Regions from separate parts of the Pantoea sp. E2023-21 genome, predicted to be linked through region 2. Evidence: predicted binding sites of a transcription regulator. Region 2 holds the regulator's gene; each other region holds the start of a gene.

Region 1 (4,249 bases), 560 kb from region 2:
ACAGAGCAAACGCTACCGCTTTACCCTGACCGTTAGAGATCAGTACGCCGTTCTGACGCTGGCCCACTTCGCCCGGACGAACGTCGTCGTAGTGGCTGAAGGTGGAGTACAGCAGACCAGTACCTGAGGTCATGGTCATAAATTCGTTACGGAAACCGATCAGACCACGGCTTGGGATCATGTAGTCGAGACGTACACGGCCTTTACCATCTGGATCCATGTTTTTCAGGTCGCCTTTACGCTCACCCATCGCTTGCATCACAGAACCCTGATGGGTTTCTTCGATGTCGAGGGTAACGTTTTCGAATGGCTCCTGCTTACGGCCTTCGAACTCACGGAAGATAACTTTCGGACGGGATACCGCCAGCTCGAAACCTTCACGACGCATGTTCTCGATCAGCACTGACAAGTGCAGCTCACCACGACCGGAAACGCGGAATGCATCCGAATCTTCAGTTTCTTCAACGCGCAGTGCAACGTTGTGTACCAGCTCTTTGTTCAAACGCTCCAGGATCTGGCGCGAGGTCACGAACTTACCTTCTTTACCGCAGAACGGTGAGGTGTTCACGTTGAAGAACATGGTTACGGTTGGTTCGTCGACGCTCAGGGCTGGCAGCGCTTCCACATTCTGCGTGTCGCAGATGGTGTCAGAGATGTTCAGCTCGCCCAGACCGGTGATCGCGATGATGTCGCCCGCTTCCGCCAGGGTGCTTTCGATACGCTCCAGACCAAGGTGGCCCAGCACTTTACCGACTTTACCGTTACGGGTTTTGCCTTCGCTATCAATGATAGTGACCTGCTGGTTCGGCTTAACGGTACCGCGTTTGATGCGGCCGATACCGATCACGCCCAGATAGTTGTTGTAGTCCAGCTGCGAGATCTGCATCTGCAGTGGAGCTTCAACTTCAACCTGAGGTGGAGAAACGTGGTCGACGATCGCCTGATACAGCGGGGTCATGTCGTCAGCCATGTCGGTATGTTCCAGACCCGCGATGCCATTCAGCGCCGAAGCGAAGATGATCGGGAAGTCCAGCTGCTCGTCAGTCGCATCCAGGTTAACGAACAGGTCAAATACCTGATCAACAACCCAATCAGGACGCGCGCCCGGACGGTCAACTTTGTTAATAACCACAATCGGCTTCAAACCATGAGCAAATGCTTTCTTGGTTACGAAGCGGGTTTGCGGCATAGGGCCATCCATCGCATCTACAACCAGCAGCACCGAATCCACCATGGACATGACGCGCTCCACTTCACCACCGAAGTCGGCGTGTCCTGGGGTATCAACGATGTTGATACGGTAGTCATTCCATTTGATGGCGGTGTTTTTTGCGAGGATGGTAATCCCACGCTCTTTCTCCAAATCGTTGGAGTCCATTACGCGCTCAGTCGCTTCGGTACGAGCATCAAAAGTACCGGACTGTTGTAGCAGCTTGTCAACCAGGGTGGTCTTACCATGGTCAACGTGCGCGATGATGGCGATGTTACGCAAATTTTCGATCACAGCTTTGCCTCAGGCATTATAGAAATAACGCGGTATTGTACACGGATTAAGCGGAAGACTGAACATGATCACAGATTTCGCCGAAAGTTTCTCGTAGCGCTGGTTTTTAGCACCATTTACGGTGCATTAATCTGCACTGCGATGGCAATTTGCACCAATATAGTGCTTATATTCACCGGTGATGCACCATAACAATGCATGCAATCCATCCTGGTGCAGCCTTCGACTCACGAAAGAGCGCATTGTAGCGCCATTTTCGCCATTGTCATAAAGTTGGCACAGAATTCGCTTTATATATTTTAAGCGAAAACGACAGTTATAAAACGGTTGAAAGAGCTTGCCGAGATCTTTGGTTAGGAATGGTCAGCAGTCGAGACACATTCCCGGCAACGAAGTTCTCTCACCATGACGATAATGACCATTTCCAGGAGAGTTGAGTATGTCCGCTGAACACGTTCTCTCGATGATGAACGAGCATGAAGTTAAGTTTGTTGACCTGCGTTTTACCGATACTAAAGGTAAAGAACAGCACGTTACTATCCCTGCTCACCAGGTTAACGCTGACTTCTTCGAAGAAGGCAAAATGTTCGATGGCTCCTCCATCGGTGGCTGGAAAGGCATTAACGAATCAGACATGGTGCTGATGCCGGATGCAACCACTGCAGTCATGGATCCGTTCTTCGAAGACTCGACCCTGATCATCCGTTGCGACATCCTTGAGCCAGGCACTTTGCAGGGCTACGATCGTGACCCACGCTCCATTGCTAAACGTGCAGAAGAGTTCCTGCGTTCTTCAGGCATCGCGGATACCGTGCTGTTTGGACCAGAACCAGAGTTCTTCCTGTTCGATGACATCCGCTTCGGTTCTTCTACCTCAGGTTCACACGTTGCTATCGATGATATCGAAGCCGCATGGAACACCGGTAAAGAGTATGAAGGCGGAAACAAAGGTCACCGTCCTGGTCTGAAAGGCGGTTACTTCCCAGTGCCACCGGTTGACTCCGCGCAGGACATCCGTTCTGCCATGTGTCTGACCATGGAACAGATGGGTCTGGTGGTTGAAGCACATCACCACGAAGTCGCCACTGCTGGTCAGAACGAAGTGGCAACCCGCTTCAACACCATGACTAAAAAAGCTGACGAAATTCAGATCTACAAATACGTGGTGCACAACGTTGCTCACGCGTACGGCAAAACGGCAACCTTCATGCCTAAGCCAATGTTCGGCGATAACGGTTCTGGTATGCACTGCCACATGTCCCTGTCAAAAGGCGGCGTGAACCTGTTCTCTGGCGACAAGTACGGCGGCCTGTCTGAAACTGCTCTGTTCTACATCGGCGGTATCATCAAGCACGCTAAAGCGATCAACGCCCTCGCGAACCCAACCACCAACTCATACAAGCGTCTGGTTCCAGGCTACGAAGCCCCCGTTATGCTGGCTTACTCTGCCCGTAACCGTTCTGCTTCTATCCGTATTCCAGTGGTTGCTAGCCCGAAAGCACGTCGTATCGAAGCGCGCTTCCCGGATCCAGCGGCTAACCCATACCTGGCATTCACCGCGCTGCTGATGGCCGGTCTTGATGGTGTTATCAACAAGATCCACCCTGGCGATGCGATGGACAAAAACCTGTATGACCTGCCGCCGGAAGAAGAAGCTGAGATTCCAAAAGTTGCAGGTTCTCTGGAAGAAGCCCTGAACGCACTGAACGAAGACCGCGAGTTCCTGACCCGTGGCGGTGTGTTCACTGATGACGCGATCGATGCGTACATCGAACTGCGCAAGCCAGAAGTTGACCGCGTGCGTATGACTCCGCACCCGGTTGAGTTCGAACTGTATTACAGCGTTTAATCAGCATTAAAGATTCGCGGGTTTTCATCGCCGCAAGGCGGCAATCGAGACAATCCCGGAGAGCTGAGATAATTCAGTGACTCGGGTCAACGAGTGCAGCCAACGCAGCGGCGGTGTAAAAGACGCCGAAGATTTTATATTGCCGTGGAAACTTTAGCCCATCTCCGGATGGGCTTTTTTCTCCGCGCATACAGGGTACGAAGCACAGATTTCCGTCCTGAAAGGCTATAATGCACTAAATTAGTGCAGAGGAACGCTGTATGGCAACTGGCACGCTGCCCGACGCGGGGCAGATTCTCAACTCTCTGATCAACAGTATTTTGCTGGTCGATAACGATTTAGTTATCCATTACGCCAATCCGGCGGCGCAGCAATTACTGGCGCAAAGCTCACGTAAATTGTTCGGCACGCCATTACCGGAATTAACCGGCTATTTTTCGCTGAATATTGAGGTGATGAGCGAGAGTCTCGGAGCTGGCCAGGGCTTTACCGATAGCGAAGTCACGTTAGTGGTCGATGGCCGGGCGCACATTATGTCGCTGACGGCACAGCGCTTACCAGATGGCTTTATTCTGTTGGAAATGGCGCCGATGGATAATCAACGTCGTCTTAGCCAGGAACAAATTCAGCATGCTCAGCAGGTGGCTGCCCGCGATTTAGTCCGCGGTCTGGCGCATGAAATCAAAAATCCGCTGGGAGGATTACGGGGTGCCGCGCAACTGCTTACCCGCGCATTACCCGATCCTTCTTTGCATGAATATACGCGCATCATCATTGAGCAAGCCGACCGACTGCGTAATTTGGTCGATCGTCTGTTAGGTCCGCAACAACCGGGTCTGCACGTGACGCAAAGCATTCATCAGGTGGCGGAACGTGTGGTGAATCTGGTGTCGATG
Region 2 (4,249 bases):
ACCGGCAAGTTATCGACACAGTAAAAGCCCATATCTTCAAGGGCACGCAGCGCAACTGATTTTCCTGAGCCTGACCGACCGCTAACGATCATCAGCACCATCACATTTCTCCCGTTTTAAACCGGCGAATACGCCGGTAAAGTGTTTGTCGCTTAAGAGTGTGCTTCCTGAGCTTCTGTGATAATGGCGTAGAGCTCTTCGTCGCTTTGTGCCGCACGTAAACGACGGCAGACGGTTTTATCCGCCAGACGTTTGGCCACTAGCGAAAGCGTGTGCAAGTGGGTCTTACACTGGTCCGCTGGCACGAGCAGAGCAAACAGCAGGTCAACCGGCTGATTATCTACCGCATCAAAGGCGATGGGTTGATCAAGGCTGATAAACACGCCTACAGCACGTAACGTGTCCTCTTCCAGCTTGCCATGTGGAATGGCGATGCCGTTGCCGATACCGGTACTGCCCATACGTTCGCGGGTCAGGATGGCTTCGAAAAGCGTCTGGTGTGGCAGATTGAGCTGCTTCGCTGCCAGCTCGCTGATAATTTCCAGCGCGCGTTTTTTGCTCTGGCAGTGTACGCCGCTACGGGTACAGTCCAGCGAAAGGACCGAGCTCAATTCCAGTGTTAGATCGTTGTTCATCATCGTTTCACTTGCGAGTTCACTGTGCCGTGAGGTTCAGGCAATTGATTTCATTGCCGTTCGCCCGTTGGCGCTTGCGCAGATGACAAAACGGGGCGGTAATATCCGCCCCATTTTTGCTCTAAGTGCCGAATCAGTCGGCACTCTGCAAGCGTGAAGGTTAGTGTTTTTTCAGTTTGTCTTTGTGTTTGGTCAGCTGACGGGAAAGCTTATCGATTAACCCGTCGATGGCCGCGTACATATCTTCCGCTTCCGATGTGGCGTGCAGCTCCCCGCCGTTGACGTGCAGTGTTGCATCCGCAATCTGCGTCACCTTCTCTACTTTTAGAACAATATAAACCTGATTGATACGATCAAAATAGTGTTCCAGTTTGGCAAATTTGCTATTTACAAATTCACGCAGAGGTTCGGTTATCTCAACATTAAGTCCGGTAAGGTTTAGCTGCATAGGTCTTCCTTCTTCGTTCGGTCAAACCAATTGCTTACGCTGGTTTGATGGCGGTATCGATAAAGACTCGCGATATTTAGCAACCGTACGTCGCGCTACCATGATGCCCTGTTCGGATAACATGGAGGTCAGTTTGCTGTCGCTCAAGGGTTTTGCGGGATTTTCCGCCGAGATTAATTTTTTCACCAGTGCACGAATCGCCGTAGAAGAGGCTTCGCCGCCGCCTTCGGTGTTGACGTGACTGGAGAAAAAATACTTCAGTTCAAAGATGCCACGCGGGCTGTGTAGATACTTCTGCGTGGTGACGCGGGAAATGGTGGACTCATGCATATCAACAGCCTGAGCAATGTCTGCCAGCACCATTGGACGCATATACTCCTCACCCTGCTCAAAAAACGCCTGCTGCTGTTCAACGATACAGCGTGTCACTTTCAGCAGCGTATCGTTACGGCTCTCCAGGCTCTTAATCAGCCACTTGGCTTCCTGTAAGTTGCTGCGAATAAACTGATTATCGCTGTCATTACGTCCTGCTCCGCCCATCGCAGCATACTGCTGATTGATTTTCAGGCGCGGCATGCTGTCGGAGTTGAGTTCAACCGTCCAGCGCTTGCTGATTTTACGAACCAGCACATCGGGAATGACATATTCGGGTTCGCTGGTATTGATCGACTGGCCTGGGCGCGGATCGAGCGACTGAATCAGCAGCATCGCGTCCTTAAGCACTTCTTCCTTGAGACGCGTCACGCGCATCAGGCTGCGGAAGTCATGATTGGCCAGCAGATCGAGGTGTTCACTAACAATCAGACGTGCTTCAGCCAGCATCGGCGTTGCGGCGTCGTATTGCGATAGCTGTACCAGCAGGCAATCACGTAAATCGCGTGCACCCACGCCGACCGGATCGAAACGCTGCACGCGTTTGAGCACGGCTTCTACTTCTTCCAGCGCCAGCTCTTCATCGCCAATACTGTCATAAATGTCTTGTAAGCTGACGGTGAGATAACCGGTGTCGTCAATAGCATCAACGATTGACGTGGCAATCGCGCGATCGGTATCAGTGAACGGTGTTAACTCAACCTGCCACATCAGGTAATCCTGCAGCGATTGGGTGGTTTCGCCCTGATAGATGGGCAGTTCGTCGTCCTGGTAATCGGTGCCCGTGCCTGAAGGTGTTCCAGCGGTGTAGATTTCGTCCCAGGTTGCATCGAGAGGAAGCTCATCGGGCATTTCTTTCTGTTCAAGTGCCTCGCGCGTGTCTAAAGAATCACTTTCCTGATCCTGAAATTCGCGTGCGTCGACTTCTTCATGCAGATCGGTTTGCTCAAGCAGCGGATTGCTTTCCAACGCCAGTTGCAGTTCTTGCTGGAGTTCAAGCGTAGAAAGTTGCAGCAAGCGAATTGCTTGCTGCAACTGTGGAGTCATCGCCAGCTGTTGGCTGAGCCTGAGTTGCAAACCTTGCTTCATAATTCGGTAAGAATTTCCTAAGCAAACGTAGGGTGTTACAACACCTTATCAGAGTCTGAACTCTTCGCCCAAATAAACACGCTTAACCTGCTCATCTACAAGAATTTCATCAGGCGTGCCATGGGCAATCAAATGTCCCTGGCTAACGATATAAGCGCGTTCACACACCGCGAGGGTTTCACGCACGTTGTGGTCAGTAATCAGCACGCCAAGGCCGCTGTCACGCAAATGCTCGATGATTTTCTTGATGTCGATAACCGAGATCGGATCAACACCGGCAAATGGCTCATCCAGCAAGATAAATTTAGGATTAGCGGCCAGCGCGCGCGCAATTTCCACACGACGACGTTCACCACCCGATAGCGCCTGGCCCATGCTGTCTCGCAGATGGGCGATATGGAACTCCTCCATCAGCTCGTTGGCACGATCCTGACGCTGCTCTTCCGTCAAATCATCACGAATCTGCAGAACCGCCATCAGGTTGTCGTAGACGCTCAGGCGGCGGAAGATCGAGGCTTCCTGCGGCAGATAGCCGATGCCGCGACGCGCGCGCGCATGCAGAGGCAGAATGCTGATATCTTCATCATCAATCACAATGCGGCCCGCATCGCGCGGCACAATACCGACCACCATGTAAAACGTGGTGGTTTTACCGGCACCGTTTGGACCCAGCAGGCCGACAATCTCGCCGGACTTTACCTGCAGGCTAACATCTTCCACCACGCGGCGGCCTTTGTAGGCTTTCGCCAGGTTCTCAGCGATTAGTGTAGCCATAGCAATCAGTTACTCTTTTTAGGGCTCGCGGACGAACCGTTTTTGTCCTGCAGCTGCGACGGTACCAGAACGGTGGTCACGCGCTTGCTCTCACCCTGGCTGAAGGCCTGCATCTTCTGCTCTTTCACCAGGTAAGTGATGCGGTCGCCTTTGATATTGCTGTCCTGCTGCTGAATAAAGGCATTACCTGTCAGCTCAACAAAATCATTCGCCAATTCGTAATGCAGCTTACTAGCATGCCCTTGCACTGGCTTGCCGCTGTCCTGCATCTGATAGAAGGTGGCTGGCGTACCGTAAGCATCAACGATGGTTTTTTTACTGTCACCGCCCGGACGGGTGACCACCACTTTATCGGCGGTAATCTTGATGGAACCCTGAGTCACAATCACGTTGCCGGTAAAGGTCGCGACGTTGCCCTGTAAGTCCAGCGCCTGGTTGACCGAGTCAATATTCACCGGTTTATCGGAATCGCCGGTTAACGCCAGCGCAGGCAGGCTCGTTGCCAGCAGCGTAGTCACCAGCAATAACTTAAGGCTATTTTTTTTCATTTTGAATTTCATAGGAAGTTTTGACCTTTTCAAGCAGCTCAGCATGTTTCGTCCGTAAATTGCCGCGCATTTTCATGCCAGTGGAATTAAAACTGCGGCCAAAAAGGGTGACTTGATCGTCAGATGTCACATCCTGGGTGACCAGATTAACCTGAGCGTTATCGGTAAGGATGCGCTCAAGCTGTGAATCCTGGGTCAACGAATTAACCACAACGTTACCGTATAGATAAAGCATACGATCTTTAGTCAGCTTTGCCTTATCAGCGCGTACTGACCATGTTGCCACTTTATTTTCGTCATACGTGGTCATCACCGGATTATCAAACCAACTTATCTCATCGGCAGCAAAGTAGGTCACTTTATCCGAGACCAGTTTATAGCCC
Region 3 (4,249 bases), 370 kb from region 2:
CAGTGCCGGCTCACCTTTTTTCAGGCCGATGTAGCACGGCGAATCTTTCAGCATGAACTGGGCCACCGGCGCTTTTTCGGCGTTCTGACGCGCAATCGCTGCCACCACCAGGTTGCCAGTGGCAACGTACTGCACCTGGCCAGAGAGGTAGGCCGACAGCGTGGTGTTGTTATCTTCATATCGCTTCACCTGCGCTTCTTTCGGGGCGATATCGCTTAACACCATGTCTTCCACCGCACCGCGCGTTACGCCAATGGATTTGCCGCTCAGCGCCGCCGCATCTTTCAGCGTTTCACCTTTCGGACCAAACACGCCGAGGAAGAACGGCGCATAAGCGCGGGTGAAATCGATCACTTTTTCGCGCTCGGCGTTTTTGCCCATGCTGGAGATCACCAGATCGACTTTATCGGTTTGCAGATACGGCACACGGTTGGCACTGGAAACCGGCACCAGCTGCAACTTCAGTTTCATCTGTTTGGCCAGATACTTCGCCATGTCAATATCGTAGCCCTGCGGTTGCAGGTCAGTACCGACGGAACCGAACGGCGGGAAGTCTTGCGGGACGGCGACACGGATCACGCCGCGCTTCTGAATATCCTGCAACTGATCGGCCATCGCACTCCCGACCTGCGCCATCAGCAATGCCGCGCCCGCTACCGCCAATAATACTTTTTTCATTATGCACCCCGGTGAGTTTACGTGAAACAAAAGATTCTTGATGAATCATTCTGCAACTAATGTGCCAACCGCAGTGCCGATAAATGAAAGGGGAAAAAGCGGGGTTTTCCTTAGCAGGAGGCAGCAAAAACGGGCATCAAGCCCGTTAGAATTAACGATCTAAAATAGTGCATTGCACCATTATGGCGCCCGCTAACGGTGTTCGAGCTCATCAAGATGCTGATAGAGATCGGCGATTTGGTGGATACGTTGGCGCCCTTGCGACAACATTTCGTGCAGTAAGGCGTTGGCCAGCAGGTTAATCAGGCTCATGGCGGAAGCATAGCTATCAAAGGCGGAAACGCTGTCGAGTGGCGCGCACAGTTGCCAGCGCGCCAGCGTAATGATGCCCTGCGCCTGCGGCTCACACAGCGCCAGCACCGGAATGTTGCTCTGCTGCAGTTGCTGCATTAAAGGGCGAATGATGCGTGGACGGCGGCGAAACGCCATCACCACGACAATATCGTCGGGCGTGATATCCACCAGCTCTTCGCCCAGCGTCTGGCCCGGCTGTGGCAGCACATGCACCTGCGGACGCGCCTGCATCAGCTGCTGACGCAGGTGCAGCGCCACCGGATAGGCGTTACGCATACCAATGATAAACACCCGTTTAGCCGTGCCCAGCGCGGTGATCACGTCGCCAAACTGCTGTGGATCGATGCTGTTCACCCATTGTGTCAGGTTCGCCATCTCTTGCTTATAGTGGCGTGACAGCAGCGTGTTGCCCTGCACCGCATCGCGGTTGTCGGTGAGCGGCATACCGCTCTGGCGCAGGATGCGCAGCTCATCGCGCATATCCTTGTATTTCTCGTAACCGAGACGCTTGAACAAACGGCTGACCGTGGCCTTCGAGACGCCGCTCAGCCGCGCCAGCTCGGCGCTGTTGTAGCTGATCAGGTCATCAAAATGGTCAAACACGAAGTCGGCAATGCGCTGCTCCTGCGGCGACAGTTGCGGGTAGTGACTACGAAGGCGTTCATCAAGTTGTTTCATCATCGGTCCTGTAACTTTCGTTTCACCACAAGCTAGCATAAATCGATCCAGATTGATGTCCGACCAAAACTGGAACAGCTCTTGCTTAGATTTGTGCAGTATCTACCAGGTGCGTATAAATCCGCACATTCCGTAGCGGCGCAATTTATTGCGCGATAAATCGCGCCGCTACGGAATGTGCGGGGGATTAAACAGCGTACTCACATAAGAACAAGAGAAGAAATTACTATGATACAGAGCAACATGGCGCCGTTAGGCATGGCCGTTACGCCACATCATCTCGCCAGCGAAAGTGCGCTAGCCGTGCTGCGCGAAGGCGGCAATGCGCTGGAAGCAATGGTGGCCGCCGCCGCGACTATCGCCGTGGTTTATCCGCACATGAACGGTTTGGGTGGCGATGGCTTCTGGCTGGTGGTGCCGCCCAACGGCGACCCCATCGCCATTGACGCCAGCGGCGCTGCCGGGACGCTCGCTCATGTCGATTTCTATCACGGTGAAACCCATATTCCGCATCGCGGACCGAAAGCCGCATTAACCGTCGCGGGCACCGTGAGCGGCTGGCAGGAAGCGTTGACGCTGGCGCAGGAACTCGGCGCGACGCCGCTGCCGTTAACCCGCCTGCTACGCGATGCGATTCGCTATGCCGCCGATGGTATCCCGGTCACCGCCTCGCAAGCCGCTGCCACCGCCGCCAAGCAGCACGAGTTACAGCATCAACCCGGTTTTGCCGCCACCTTCCTGCCGGACGGCAGCGTGCCGATCGCCGGTAGCCGTTTTACCCAACCCGCGCTGGCGAATACGCTGAGCATGCTGTGCGAACAGGGGCTGGAAAGTTTTTATCGCGGTGAACTGGCGCATCATCTGGCACGCGAAATGACCGCGCTGGGGATGCCGATCACGCTGGAAGATTTGCAGACGCACCACGCTCGGCGCTGCACGCCGCTGCATCTGGCGCACAGTGAAGGCGATATCTGGAACATGACGCCGCCGACGCAGGGTTTGGTGTCGCTGGCGATCCTCGGCATTACCGATCGGCTCGCAATGGCAGACGCCGATGAAGCGCAAACCGTGCACCGCGTCGTCGAAGCCACCAAAAAAGCCTTCGCGCTGCGCGACCAGCACATTACCGATCCGCGCCACATCGACATCGATGTACAAAGCCTGCTGGATGCTGAGCATCTCAGCACGCTGGCGGCGCAGGTGGATGACCAACACGCCGCGTCATGGGGTACCGGGCGCGGACCTGGCGACACCGTGTGGATGGGCGTGATGGACAGCAGCGGGCTGGCGGTTTCCTTTATCCAGAGCATTTATCACGAATTCGGCAGCGGCGTGGTATTGCCGGGCACCGGCATCACCTGGCAAAACCGTGGCGCCGCCTTCAGCCTGCAACCCGACCACTTACTGACGCTGCAGCCGGGCAAACAACCGTTTCATACCCTTAACCCTGCCGCCGCACGCCTGAAAGATGGCCGCACCATGGTTTATGGATCGATGGGCGGCGACGGCCAACCACAAACCCAGGCAGCAATTTTCACCCGTCACGTGATTCAGGGGCATCCGCTGCAACAGGCGGTGAGCGCGCCGCGCTGGCTGCTGGGCCGGACATGGGGACAATCATCCGATTCCCTCAAGCTTGAAGCGCGCTTCGCCCCAGAAACGGTACAGCAGCTGCGCGCGCTCGGCCATGAGGTTGAACTGCTGCCCGATTTCAGCGAAGTGGTCGGCCATGCGGGTGCGATCGTTCGACACAACAACGGCATGCTGGAAGGCGCGTTCGATCCGCGCAGCAACGGCAGCGCCGCCGGTTTCTAACGGAGAGTAATCATGAGTTCACAACCGGACTGGGCCACCTACATCGCCCAAATGGAGCAGATTCTGGCGCTGGAGCTGGATGATGCGCGCCGCGCCGAGCTGCTGACGCAGTTCAACCGCATCGCCGCGATGGCCGAGCCGCTGATGGCGCTGCCACTCGACGATCGCCTGGAAGTGGCGGGAGTCTTTCATCCATGAAGCTGTCATCATTATCGATTAACGCCCTGCAGCAGGCGCTGAGTCAGGGCGAGATCAGCGCCCGCGATATCGCGCAAACTACGCTGGCGGCGATTGAGCAACACAACCCGGCCATCAACGCCTGGACCGAAGTCACCGGCCAGCGCATGCTGCGCGAAGCCGATCAGATCGATCAGCAGCGCCAGCGTGGCGAGAGCTTGCCGCCATTGGCCGGCATTCCCTATGCGGTGAAAAACCTGTTTGATGTCGCCGGACACAGCACCCTGGCCGGTGCCAGCCTGTTCAGCGAACGCGCGGCGGCACGCGATGATGCGTGGGCGGTGAACAAACTGCGTCAATCCGGCGCGCTGCTCTCCGGCATGCTGAATATGGATGCCTACGCCTACGGCTTTACCACCGAAAATACCCATTACGGCGCGACGCACAATCCGCGTGATGTCACCCGCGTGGCGGGCGGATCGTCAGGCGGTTCGGCGGCGGCGGTTGCAGCCGGTTTGGTGCATTTTTCACTCGGCACTGACACCAA

The links. The regulator sigma-54, encoded in region 2, starts transcription at its own class of promoters, with help from an activator protein. The targets are predictions, from matches to a motif close to GTTGGCACANNTTTCGCTNT.
Region 1: a site for sigma-54 is predicted at 1,777-1,796, ahead of glnA (glutamate--ammonia ligase). Genes of this name have one in related genera too.
Region 3: a site for sigma-54 is predicted at 1,779-1,798, ahead of ACRQ84_RS00065 (gamma-glutamyltransferase family protein). Genes of this name have one in related genera too.

Annotation. Positions count from the first base shown of each region.
Region 1 covers NZ_CP195344.1:3,189,249-3,193,497, forward strand. The annotation lists gene typA (ribosome-dependent GTPase TypA) at 1-1,504, opposite strand, end outside; gene glnA (glutamate--ammonia ligase) at 1,944-3,353, shown strand; gene glnL (nitrogen regulation protein NR(II)) at 3,614-4,249, shown strand, end outside.
Region 2 covers NZ_CP195344.1:3,744,667-3,748,915, forward strand. The annotation lists gene rapZ (RNase adapter RapZ) at 1-101, opposite strand, end outside; gene ptsN (PTS IIA-like nitrogen regulatory protein PtsN) at 153-635, opposite strand; gene hpf (ribosome hibernation promoting factor) at 796-1,083, opposite strand; gene rpoN (RNA polymerase factor sigma-54) at 1,105-2,544, opposite strand; gene lptB (LPS export ABC transporter ATP-binding protein) at 2,593-3,318, opposite strand; gene lptA (lipopolysaccharide ABC transporter substrate-binding protein LptA) at 3,324-3,878, opposite strand; gene lptC (LPS export ABC transporter periplasmic protein LptC) at 3,853-4,249, opposite strand, start outside.
Region 3 covers NZ_CP195344.1:8,780-13,028, reverse strand. The annotation lists gene ACRQ84_RS00075 (transporter substrate-binding domain-containing protein) at 1-678, opposite strand, end outside; gene hpxU (MurR/RpiR family transcriptional regulator HpxU) at 871-1,710, opposite strand; gene ACRQ84_RS00065 (gamma-glutamyltransferase family protein) at 1,939-3,525, shown strand; gene hpxX (oxalurate catabolism protein HpxX) at 3,538-3,723, shown strand; gene ACRQ84_RS00055 (AtzE family amidohydrolase) at 3,720-4,249, shown strand, end outside.